DNA from 3 places in the Flavobacterium ginsenosidimutans genome. Region 3 is predicted to be linked to each of the others. Evidence: riboswitches for the same ligand, from Rfam matches in the RefSeq annotation. Region 3 holds a riboswitch; each other region holds the start of a gene.
The links. Region 3 has a riboswitch for S-adenosylmethionine ahead of V6624_RS22335 (TlpA disulfide reductase family protein). Riboswitches for the same ligand answer to the same signal wherever they lie in the genome.

Region 1 (4,220 bases), 2.0 Mb from region 3:
GAACCCGTTACGTTTGTACGCTCACCAACATTCACGAAAACACTTTCGGGCGTAATAATCAACGGTTCTAATCCTGATAATACAAGGTCTTTTCTTTTTTCTGTCATTTCTTTTTTAAGTTACTGAGATCCTAAGATGCTAAGGTTCTAAGTTTTTTATTCTATATTTTTTAGGCTTTTAAACCTGTAATCTTTTATTAATTTGGGCGTGCCCCTCCGGGTCGGGCTATCCGTTACAAGTCCTCGCACTTCCTTCGTCAGGCTGTGGGCTTTTCACTTCTATCCCTCACGCACACTCGGTTTCAAAACACGTTTTGTATTTCCTGTTCATTTCCATCTTGATTTTTCTAAATATTTACCCGTCACACCATTATCATATTCATAATATTTAGTTTTAGTAAAACCCGCTTTAACGAGTGATAAAGAATCAGGTTTTACTTCCTCTTCTAAGAAAATTTCATTCTCTTCAGGTTTATTCAAATCGTATTTTACTTTATAAAACTTATTTATCTCTTTATATAAATTACTATGACGTGATCTATTTCCAATTTTTCCTAAAATTTTTCGATCTGTATAAAAATAATATCTTAAAACTTTGTCTTCTCTTGAACCTTCATTTATAGTTACTAATGCAATTGTTTCACCTTTGAAAGATTTTCTATAATCATCTTGCTGAACATTCTTATATACTTCATATATTAGTAAGCCAGCTATCATAAATAAAAAAATAGTCTTCCAATTATTCATTTCGCTTTACAATTATTTTTTGCTTTCCAAGAACAAAATTTTCTTCATTTTTAAACTTCATGAAAATTATTCAATAACAGGCGCCACTCTAGGTTTATAATCCTTCGCAACCTCAGCCATTAATCGAATATGATCTGGAGTTGTTCCGCAGCAACCACCAATTATGTTGATTAAATTATCATCTAAATATTCTTTAATGAAAGCCTGAGTCTGCTCTGGCGTTTCATCGTATTGTCCGAATGCGTTTGGCAATCCCGCGTTTGGATGCGCTGAAACATTAAAACTTGTATTATGCGCTAATGTTTTTAAATACGGTTTCAGCAAATCGGCTCCAAGAGCGCAATTGAATCCTACACTTAATAACGGAATATGCGAAACTGAAATCAAAAACGCTTCAACAGTTTGTCCTGAAAGCGTTCTTCCTGAAGCATCTGTAATTGTTCCTGAAACCATGATTGGAATATCTAGATTGCGTTCTTCTTTTACTTCTTCAATTGCAAAAAGCGCAGCTTTTGCATTTAGTGTATCAAAAATTGTTTCTACTAAAAGCAAATCACAACCGCCATCCATTAAAGCTTCTGCTTGTTGTTTGTACGCAATTCGTAAATCGTCGAATGTTACTGCTCTGTAACCCGGATCGTTTACGTCTGGCGACATACTTGCAGTACGGTTTGTTGGTCCGATTGAACCTGCTACGAAACGAGGTTTTTCTGGATTTTTTGCGGTAAACTCATCGGCAACCTCGCGTGCAAGTTTTGCCGATTCGTAGTTTAACTCGTAAACCAAATCTTCCATGTGATAATCGGCCATACCGATTGTCGTTCCAGAGAAAGTATTGGTTTCTACAATGTCAGCACCAGCTTCGTAATAAGCGGCATGAACATCGCGGATCGCTTGTGGTTGTGTTAGGGATAATAAATCGTTGTTTCCTTTTAAAGGATGTGGGAAATCTTTGAAACGCTCTCCTCTGAAATCTTCTTCTGAGAAATTATAGCGTTGCAACATTGTTCCCATTGCTCCATCAAGGATTAGGATATTTTTTTTTATTGCTTCTTGAATTGTTATTGCCATATTTTTTTGTTTTAGCTGCTAAGACACTAAGGTTCTAAGATGCTAAGTTTTTTTTATTATGATTGTGAAGTTTAAACCTAACAGGTTTTAAAAACCTGTTAGGTTTGCTTCGGATATTTTTTCACATTAATTCCAAAAACACACTATTGCTGGCTCATTAGCCCCGATTGAAGTGGCAATCATTTTGCTTTTTCCTTTAAAAAGCAAAATGATTGCCACGAAAAGCGGGAACTATTGACTGCAAAAATGCGCCAATGATTCGCTCCTGATACAGAATCTGTTTCAGTAAATATTATATGTTATCGAGAAAAGTTTTGAGAAATACGAGTATGTATTTGTGTTATCTATCTTTAATACTGGAAAATGTCGTATAAAGTAGAATTTAGCACCTTCTTTATGATAAAGGGTTGCTAAGGTTTCATCGGGTCTATCCCTCCGCCTTTCGTGATAACTGACAATAATTTTAAGAACAGTGCAAAGGTATGAAATAGGCTTTCGATTTGCAAATGTTTTTTTTCTAAGGTTCTGAGGTTCTAAGTTCCTGAGATGCTAAGTTTATAATTCTTTTAATAAATAATTTTATAAATAGATTGTTCTACTTCTATAATATTCGATTTCAAAAGTTCGTACTTGTTCTAAATAGTAATAGTTTGTAATTAATTTTTCTAAAATTGCTATATTTTCCTTTATTCTATTCCCATCATAAATTTTCGATCCTTTAAACTGATCTTGGGCATATTGTTTTAAAGATTTTAAATACAATTTCTTTTGTTCGATAAAATCTGAATCAAAGTCTTCTTTATATTGGTCTAAAAGAAAAATTGAGTATTCTGCGCAAGCATAGATTCGAAATCCTTGATGATCATAATATAATAATGATTGGCTCCATGAAACATAAATCTCATTTATTGCATTATATAAATCAACTAATTTATCTCTCTGTACCTTATACTTCGAATCTCCGTTTTTTTGTTTAAGATAATAAGCATATAATAGGTAAAATTCATCTTGACCTAGTGGCTCTTTAAAATCTAATTGCTTTACAACTCCATCCTGATTGATATACTTTTTTGGCAAGTAACTTACTGTGTATGCCGCTAATGGACTAGGGACACTTTTGTCGGTAAGCGCAGGAAAAAGCGCTTCAATTTTATTTAGTTCATTTTTTGATTTATCTACCCAATATTCACCTCCCCACTTTCGGCTATCAAAAAATATTACTTTTTCTTTCTCCAATTTTGGATCATCAATTAATAATGGCAAGCAATCTTTAATTAATTCTTTTTCAATTTGTTTTGGAGAGTTTTCATTATTAATAGCTGTAGAATCTTCATTTGATTTTCTAACCACTGAAACTTCAAGCTGTTGGGCATTTGTCTCTTTTTTATTTTTACAAGCAGTCAAAATATTAATAGCTAATATAAATAGAATGATATTTTTCATTGATTATGATTTATATAAAAGAATCGCAAAAGTAAGAAAAATAATATATTTTATTTAAAACAAAAAAGCCCAAACTAAAAGTTTGAGCTTTCTATATAAAAATCTTAGTACCTTAGTGACTTAGTATCTCAGATTAAACTATCGCCTTAACAACTGCTTTTGGCGCTTCTTTACGAGTTCCGTCGAAACCATCTACACCAGAAACTGTTGTATATTTCAATACGTATTTTTTACCTGGATTGATGATTCCGTATGCAGCTTGGCACATTAAAGTTGCTTCGTGGAAACCACAAAGGATTAACTTTAATTTTCCTGGGTATGTATTTACGTCTCCAATAGCGAAGATTCCCGGAATATTAGTTTGGTAATCTAATGCATTGTTTACTTTGATTGCATTTTTCTCGATTTCTAATCCCCAGTCTCCAATTGGACCTAATTTTGGCGTTAATCCGAAAAGTGGAATGAAATAGTCGCATTCGATTTTACGGTGTGCTCCATTTTCTTCGATGTCTAATGACTCAACATGCTCAGCTCCATTGATTCCAATAACTTCTGCTGGTGTAATTAATTTGATTTTTCCAGCTGATTTTAATTCCTGAACTTTTTCTACAGAATCTAAAGCGCCTCTAAATTCATTTCTTCTATGAATTAAAGTTACTTCTGAAGCTACGTTTGCCAAGAAGATACTCCAGTCTAATGCTGAATCTCCTCCTCCTGCAATAACAACTCTTTTATCTCTGAATTTCTCAGGATTTTTGATAAAGTATTTTACTCCTTTATCTTCATAAAACTCGATATCTTCGATAAGTGGTTTACGAGGCTCGAAACTTCCTAATCCTCCAGCGATTGCGATAACTGGCGCGTGGAATTTAGTTCCTTTGTTTGATGTTACAATGAAAGTTCCGTCTTCTTGCTTTTCAACTGTTTCAGCACGTTCTCCTAAAGTAAATCCTGGCTCAA
Region 2 (4,220 bases), 2.0 Mb from region 3:
TCTTTAAAATAATTGACTACGTTTTTCTTTGAAAGCTGCTCTAAAGGCTGTGCATCACCAAATTTAGAATCGGTTTTCAACAAATCTCTCGTATCTACAAAATTGGCTGGAATTCCTTTTTCCAATAAAATAGCCGTCAATAATTTAGCCGAAAGCAATTCTCCTTTTGACAAAATCTGATCTTTGATTTTTTTGCTGTAATCGCCAATTAAGCTTACACCTTCAAAAAGTTTATCTAATACATTAAATTCTTCCGATAAATCTACATTCGGATAATCTGATATTTGATATTTTTTGAAATTTTCTAATAATTCTTTATAACTGCCATTTTTAGCAGCAATGCTTAAAATAAATTCTAATTCATCAGTAGCGTTTCCACGTGCAGAAACTACAACGGCAATTTTTTCACCTTGACTTACTTTATCAGAAATGATTGAAACAACTTTATTAAGTCCTTCTCCGTTTGCTAACGATTTACCTCCAAATTTTAATACTTTCATTTTATTTCTTTATTGTTTCTGCCTTAAAAATGTCGGCAAGTAAATAATCTAATTGTTTGTACTCGATTAAAAAAGCGTCATGTCCGTGAACCGAATCAATTTCGCTATAGAAAACATTGTCTTTAAACTTCTTTAATTCCTCATAGGTTTCGACATTTTCTTTGGCCGTAAAAAATAAGTCTGAATTGATTCCTACGATATGAATTGAAGCTTTTGTTTTAGACAATAAGTTTTCAAAACTTTCACTATTTCTAGTAATATCAATTGTTTTAAGCAATTGATTCATTAATTTATAAGAAGACAATTGGAATCTTTTCTGCAATTTTTTTCCGTGATGTGCGAGCCAGCTTTCGATATTAAAAATCAAAAGATCTTGATTTACAGTTCGCTGAAATTTTTCTTTAAATGATTCTGGCGAACGGTAACACAACATGGCATGAATTCTCGCATCTTCAATTGGTCTTGAAGAATTGTTTAGAATCTGTTCTTGCAGGAAGCAATTGGCGATAAGCCAATCCGTAGATTTCCAGTCACTCGCAATCGGAATAAGATTTTCTGTAATATTTGGCGCTAAAGCTAAAATTTCCCAAGCAATTCCGCCACCAACAGAACCTCCGATAACCGCAAAAAGCTTTTCGATATTTAAAATTTTTACACCTTCAATAAAGATTCTTGCAATGTCTCTTGCTGTAAAATCAAGATAATTTTCGATTAAGAAAGAATTGCTTCCGTTTCCTGGAATATCAAAAGCCAAAATGGTATAAACATCAGTATCAATGGTTTTACCTTGACCAATTAAGTCATTCCACCAGCCATTTTCTCCAGTAACTTGCGAATTTCCAGTTAAAGCATGATTAACCAAAACAATAGGCGCGCTGTGCAGCGGTTGTCCTGCCAGCGTAAAGCTTAATGGTATAGAATGATAAGTTGCACCACTTTCTGTGATGAAATCTTGAATTATAATGGGATTTGGTATATTTTCCAATTTCAAATCTGTTGTATTATTGATTTGTATATGGAAATATTAGAAAGAAAAACTAGGTTTAACTAGAAAAAATCTTGTTGTTATCTTTCCACGTTTGGCGTGGTAGAATGTAGCACCTTCTTCGTTTTACCGAAGGGTTGCTAAGGCTTCATCGGGTCTAATCCCTCGTCCTTTCTTTATAACATTTCAATACGTGTTTGAACTTAACGAGTGCAAATTAACTACTAATTTCTCTAACAAACAAATTTTATCTAAAAGTGTTTGTTAAATTTCTGAGACTTACTTTAGCAAAAACTATTATACGCAAAAATTTACCGAACATAAATGCCCAGTAAAATTATGCAGGTTTTAACCTAATTTATGTCGCTTTTCTGTTTAGATGAAAAGCGTTTCATTCTCTTTTGAATACATTAAAAACAATAAAGAATTTGGTACTTTTTTTACAGTACTTTTATCTTCTTCTGTAATTCCGAATCTTGGGTGAGCCAATTCGTTTGTTGGCGGTGGCGGATTATTTTTTCTTGTCCTTCTGTTTTTCAAGTTTGAAATTTTCTCTGCTAAGTAGTTCAATGTGCTCATGATATTAAGTTTTAGTTCAGTTTGCGTTTTATAATCTTTATTTCTCTTTTATGTTTGTGTTAAGCCCTTTTCGGGAATAAAAAAACCCTTTTGGATTTTTAGATACCAAAAGGGTTTAAGTTTTTAAACTCATTTATACTTTTAGTATCGACAGACGTGTACGCAAATAAGCGCGACAGCAAACATCTTGTTCATCTGTAAGGATTTATTCATCTGTGATTTATATTGTAATTTTAAATTTTGCATTTGTGTTAAATTAAAAAGCCTCCCAAATATTTTATGGGAGGCTCTTACTATATATTGTTTTCTTACAATTTATTAAGCAATAGACAACCCAGCCTCGGTAATAACCGAAATGGCGCAAAACATTTTGTTGACTTTTAAGTTCATTTGATTTCTAGTAGTTTTTGGGTATAACAAATATGCAAATATTTTTTTTATTACACAAATGAAATTCAAGAATTTAATTACAAATTTCGTTGAAAATGTGTTTTTTCACGACAAAAACCACCTTACAAATACAATTGTAAGATAAATAAGAACAAAAAATGTAGAATTAAGCTTTTTTCGCTTCTAAAACTTCCTATAACAAATCAGTTTATCAAAGAACATTGGTTATATTTTTCTATTTTTTGAGAAAATTTAAGACCAAATAGCCTCTTTATTTCTAATTCTTTCTGCAATTTTTAGAATATCGGTTATAATTCCTCTCGAAATTGCTTGTTTACATGCCGGTGCGCTCTGAATTACAATAGGAACATTCGCGTAAGATTTCGTGAAAATTTCAAAAATGGTATCCGAGCCTTTCAATTGACCGATTGGAGAATCTGTTGGTTCAGAAATTAATTTGACTTCGAGAGTTCCTTTTTCAACATCAAATTCGCCAACAAATCTCAAAACATGATTTTCGGCTTGCGTGATTTTAGCAATTTTAAAAGACTTATCGACTTCCTCTTTATTCAAGATGCCATTTTTCTCCAAATGCTGTTCAGTAATAAAGGGTTTGACTTTAATATCTGAAAGCTCAAAATCTTTTCCTATTTCTCTCGCCAAAATCAGAAGCTTTCTTGCGGTATCATTTCCAGATAAATCCTCTTTAAATGTCGATTTCATCAAACCTAAAAGACTTGCATCTTTTAAAACAGATGAAAATGAAACATCTTCAGATGAAAATCGGTTAAAGACATAACTTAAATTATCTGAAAAAACACCTCGGATTTTAGTGATTTTTTCTCCCGAATAATATAAATCTCTTAAAGTCTGTAAAACTGGAATTCCAGTGTCGACCGAAGTTTCGTAAAGAAATTCCTTGTCGTACTTTTTAAGATTTGCACGCAATTCTTTATACAAATCGATCGGAAGCGTGTTGGCTTTCTTATTTACTGCTACAATATTAAATCCGTTTTGAATTAAAGTGTTGTAATGTTTTACGAGTTCGTCGCTAGCTGTTGCATCAACGGCAATTAGATTTTCGAATTCATTTTCTTGTGCAAACTCGACAATATCTTCTACCTTAAAAGGAACTGCCAATTGTCTGAAATTGGTTTCCCAAGAATACCCAACACCTTCTTTCTCAAAAAAAGCAACCGTTGAATTGGTTATAATTGGAAAATGAAAATCAACATTTTTGCTTTCAAGAAAAAATTCCTGACTTTCAATAATCTGATTAATCAAAGTGCTTCCGATATTTCCAATTCCGAAAAGGATAATGTTTATTTTAAGCTTTGACATAATTTCTAACATTTTAGTTTTTAACCACAATTAAGACACACTGCAGTGCGCCTCTACATGGTTTAATTTATAAAGATGTTTTTCACAAAAAATTACCTTTAGCACAATGGCTAAAGGCAATCTTTCAAACAAAAAACAAAAAAACCTAATTTTTATTGATGCTGTATTGAGAAAGTTTAACGCTCTCAAAAACAGCTTCCAGATCAGCAATTAAATCCTCAATATCTTCAATTCCCACAGACAGACGAACCAAATCTTTAGAAACTCCTGTTTCTATTTGCTCTTCATCTGTCAATTGCTGATGCGTTGTACTTGCTGGATGAATAATTAATGATTTTGTATCACCAATATTTGCCAGTAGAGAGAATAATTTAGTTTCATCTACTACTTTTTTAGCAGCATCAAAACCTCCTTTTAATCCAAAA
Region 3 (4,220 bases):
ATTGGAATGATGCTCCATGTGCGTGATAAAAACTACAGGTTTATCTTGTTCATTTTCGTGGTTTTTTCTCAAACCAATAATGCGCTGCAATTTTGATAAAGCCGCCGTCATTCCAGTTCCTGTTGTCACCAAAACATCAGAGTCTTTTGCATTAACCGATTTTTTGATAATTTCCCTTGCATGCTGATAAGCGTATGTAGAAGTTTTTCCTGTCTGACTTGAAAATGAATGCGTGTTGGCAATCATCGGACCAATTTTATTAAGCATTATATCTTCAATCGGAACGTACAACCTTCCGCTGGCAACCCAATCTGCATAAACGAGATTTTGTTCTCCATAAACCGATTCAAAAATATGATCTATTCCTACTGTGTTTTCTCTAAATTTAGAAAAGTAACATTCAGATTCTGTTGGTTTCGTTGTTGACTCAATAGCATTCATTTCCTTATCATTTTTTTAATTAACTAAATTTATTCTTTCTCAATTTTTGTCATTCCGAGGAACGAGGAATCTCCGTCCTATGTTCCGCAAAGATTGATTGCCTTTTTTGAGGAGCTTCTTGCGGAGATCCTTCCTTCGTCAGGATGACAAGATTGCGCATTCTTTATTAAATTTTATTCTCCACAAGCGCTTTTAAAGTAGATTGCAATTCTTCTCCATGAAGATTTTTTGCAACAATTATTCCTTTCGAATCCACTAAATAATTAGCAGGAATAGCTCTTACTCCATAAAGTTTGGCAACAGCACTATTCCAGAAAAGTAAATCAGAAACATGTGTCCATGTCAAGTTATCATCTTGAATTCCTTTAATCCAATTTTCTTTCTTTTTATCCAATGAAATTGCTACAATGTTGAATCCTTTATCATGAAATTCTTTGTACGCAGCAACGATATTTGGATTTTCTTTTCGGCAAGGACCACACCATGAAGCCCAAAAATCAACTAAAGTGTAGCCTTTTAAATTTTGGTAAAGACGAACTGGTTTTCCTTCAGGATCATTAGCAGTAAAATCAGGGGCTTTTTTACCAATCGCTAATCCGTCTAAAACGGTAACCAGTTCTTTAAGTTCTTTCACGTAAGTGGTACTTTGAAGACTTTTATCTAGCAAAGCAATATTTTGTGTAATCTGTTCTGGAGACAATCGATACGACCAGTTTCTGTATAAAACGTATGCAGAAACCAAAGAATTTGGATGTTCTGTAATGAATTTGCTGATTTCTACATCTTTCGTCTTTTTATAAGTTTCGAACAAATCTTGAGAAGCCGAACCTTCTACAACCGAATTGCTGTAATATTTCTTCGGATTTAATTGAACCGTAATTGGTGTTTTTTCTAAGAAAATATACAATGGCGAACTTGCTGTATTTACGCTCAATCCGTATAATTCTGGTGTTTTTACTTTTGTTTTAAAGCTAAAATTTCCGTCTTTTACTTTTACCGAATCAATAGTTGTAAACATTTTATTGTGAAACTTTTGCAGATAAACATATTGCGCCACAGTATCGACAACTGTTCCTTTTAATTGTAAATTACTTTCCTGTGCCTGAGTTTGAAAAACTCCAAGAAACAAGGCAAAACCTAATAGTATTTTTTTCATTTTATTTTTAGTTTTAAGATTAGACAAAAGAGTTTCAGGCCAATGCCAAAAAGTATTAGCGAATAATATTTTAAAAAGAAGATCTAAGAGAGATTATGTTTTCACATTCGAAAAGTGGCAAGACTATATTCTTCAAAAATTGAATTCAAAAGTTCGTAACCGGCGTATAATATCAAGTCTGCTTTCATTTTAAAAAAATAAAGATTTAACGTTGATGATCTTATTCAGATTTTGAGGAAATCTTTTCTTATCTGTCCGTTTAACGGAAGGATTTAGCACCTTATTCGGCAACAGGTTGCTAAGACTTCATCGGGCCTATTCCCTCAGTCTTTCTGGATAAGTATCATTTTATAAATTTTCTGTGATACAAATATATATTAATTCTACAGAATTAGTCAAGTTTAAAATTGTTTTTTTTGAATTTTATTTTTAATTGAGTTGAAAAACAACTTCAATATCAATAAAATCAAGGCATTAAAAGCTAAAAATATTTTTAATGATAATTCGTTTTATAAAATAAATTCATACGTTTTATCAAAAACAGAGAATAAATTTCACTTCTTTTTAAAGAAAAACATAAAGATATTTGTTCGTTTCCAGATTAGAAAGCGATTCTTTCAACCCGTTTTCTAGATTTGTAGTAATAGATCGTAGAACTTCTTTTAAGTCTTTAAAATTGGTTGGTTTTATGAAATAACAGACAGCGCCAAGATTTGCAGCGGTATCCATATCATTTTTATACGAAGAAGTCGAAATCATAATTACAGGAATGTTTTTATAACGCTCATCCGATTTTAATTGTTTCAAACATTCCCAGCCGTTCATTATAGGCATATTCAAGTCTAGAAAAACAACTTCAGGAATTTCATTTTGTTTCTCTATCATTTTTAAAGCTTCGCTTCCATTTTCTGCGCAATGACAAATAATATTTTCATCTATATCGGCCAATGCCTCGCAAAACATTTCTGCGTCATCCCTATCGTCATCAGCTAATAGAATTATTTTTTTTATCATATTTAAATGTCTTTTTCTTTTTGCTCAAATGGCAATGTTATAATAAAAACAGCTCCTTTATTTGGAACTCCAGAAGCAGTAATACTTCCGCCGTGGCGTTCCGCTATTTTTTTACAAAGCGATAATCCTAAGCCAGTTCCTTCATAACGGTCTTTAGAATTAAGTCGTGTAAACGTCTCAAATATACGGCCTGTTTGATCAAGATCAAAACCAATTCCGTTATCTTCTACCGTAATAATTGCAAATTTTTTATCCTCTTCAATTTGTTCTTTCGCAGTAATAATAATTTCCGAAGCGGTATCTTCTTTAGCAAATTTAATAGAATTATTAATCAGGTTGTAAAACAATTGATATAATAAAACAGAAGCTCCTTCTAAAACGGGAAGATCTTGGTAATAAATTTTTGCGCCTGTTTTTTGAAGCACGATTTCCAGATCAGTTTCTATGTTTTTAATGGTTTCATTTAAATCGACAATTGTAGCTTTTTGCGAATCGGCATTGATTTTAGAATAGGCCAATACGCCATCAATCATGTTAAACATACGATCTGCCGCGACATGAATTCTATCAAAAAATTTCGAAGCAGATTCGTCTAATTGTCCTTCCAAATGATCTTCGAGACGACTGACAAATGTTTTAATTTTTCTAATCGGTTCTTTTAAATCGTGCGAAGCAACATGAGCGAATTGCTGCAAATCGTCATTAGAACGCTGTAATTCTTTCGTTCGTTCGGCTACCAAAATTTCTAGCTTTTCAGTAGTTGATTTTTGTTCATGAATATCAGTGCAGGTACCAAACCATTTATTGATTATTCCTTCTTTATCTTTGATTGGAACCGCTTTACTTAAAAACCATCGATATCCTCCAGTATTTGCATTTCTTAAACGAAATTCAAGCTGATAAGAAGAACCTGCATGAACACTTTCGTGCCAGCCTTTTGACACTAAATAAACATCATCAGGATGCAATTTTGAAATCCAGCTTGAATCTCCAAATTCATGTTCTTCATAACCGGTGTATTCGTACCAGCGACTGTTATAATAATCAACAAAACCGTCTGGATTGGCTGTCCAAATAATTTGCGGAACTAAATCTGCGAGCTGCCTAAATTTTTCTTCGCTTTCTGTAATTACATTTTGAAGCTCTTTCTGCGAAGTAATATCGCTAGATGCACCAAACCATTCAATGATCTTTTCTTGATCGTCTAATATTGGAACTACTCTAGAAAAAACCCATCCTATAGAATCGTCTGGATTTATCACTCTGTGTTCCATTTCGAAAATGCTTTTTTCTATTATAGATTTAGAAATAAGATCTACTGCTCTTCTTAAATCATTTGGATGAATAAATTTATCCAGCCAATTAACACGTTTTTCGCCAGAATTAGATAAACGCCCATCTCCTTCAAGATTTTGCATAATCATCCAATCGGCATCCATTCGATAGACTAAATCAGATGATGCATTGACTAGCGCTCTAAAACGGCTTTCGCTTTCTTCCATTTTTTGGCGCGCTACAACTTGCTGTGTAACTTCAACCGCCACTTGTATCATTCCAGTTATCTGACCATCTTCAATCAACGGACGATAGGCCAGATTATAGTAGTAAT

Region 1: linked by a shared signal. The riboswitch ahead of V6624_RS07350 (homocysteine S-methyltransferase family protein) and the one ahead of V6624_RS22335 (TlpA disulfide reductase family protein) in region 3 are both predicted to bind S-adenosylmethionine.
Region 2: linked by a shared signal. The riboswitch ahead of V6624_RS07430 (alpha/beta fold hydrolase) and the one ahead of V6624_RS22335 (TlpA disulfide reductase family protein) in region 3 are both predicted to bind S-adenosylmethionine.

What each region holds. Positions count from the first base shown of each region.
Region 1 covers NZ_CP147988.1:1,656,737-1,660,956, forward strand. The annotation lists gene metH (methionine synthase) at 1-107, opposite strand, end outside; gene V6624_RS07345 (hypothetical protein) at 327-746, opposite strand; gene V6624_RS07350 (homocysteine S-methyltransferase family protein) at 813-1,817, opposite strand; SAM riboswitch class I at 2,155-2,271, opposite strand; gene V6624_RS07355 (hypothetical protein) at 2,397-3,260, opposite strand; gene V6624_RS07360 (NAD(P)/FAD-dependent oxidoreductase) at 3,394-4,220, opposite strand, start outside.
Region 2 covers NZ_CP147988.1:1,675,087-1,679,306, forward strand. The annotation lists gene thrA (bifunctional aspartate kinase/homoserine dehydrogenase I) at 1-500, opposite strand, end outside; gene V6624_RS07430 (alpha/beta fold hydrolase) at 502-1,485, opposite strand; SAM riboswitch class I at 1,563-1,670, opposite strand; gene V6624_RS07435 (hypothetical protein) at 1,861-2,064, opposite strand; gene V6624_RS07440 (aspartate kinase) at 2,707-3,795, opposite strand; gene V6624_RS07445 (O-acetylhomoserine aminocarboxypropyltransferase/cysteine synthase family protein) at 3,941-4,220, opposite strand, start outside.
Region 3 covers NZ_CP147988.1:5,217,012-5,221,231, forward strand. The annotation lists gene V6624_RS22330 (aminotransferase class V-fold PLP-dependent enzyme) at 1-441, opposite strand, end outside; gene V6624_RS22335 (TlpA disulfide reductase family protein) at 608-1,597, opposite strand; SAM riboswitch class I at 1,842-1,940, opposite strand; gene V6624_RS22340 (response regulator) at 2,162-2,611, opposite strand; gene V6624_RS22345 (PAS domain S-box protein) at 2,614-4,220, opposite strand, start outside.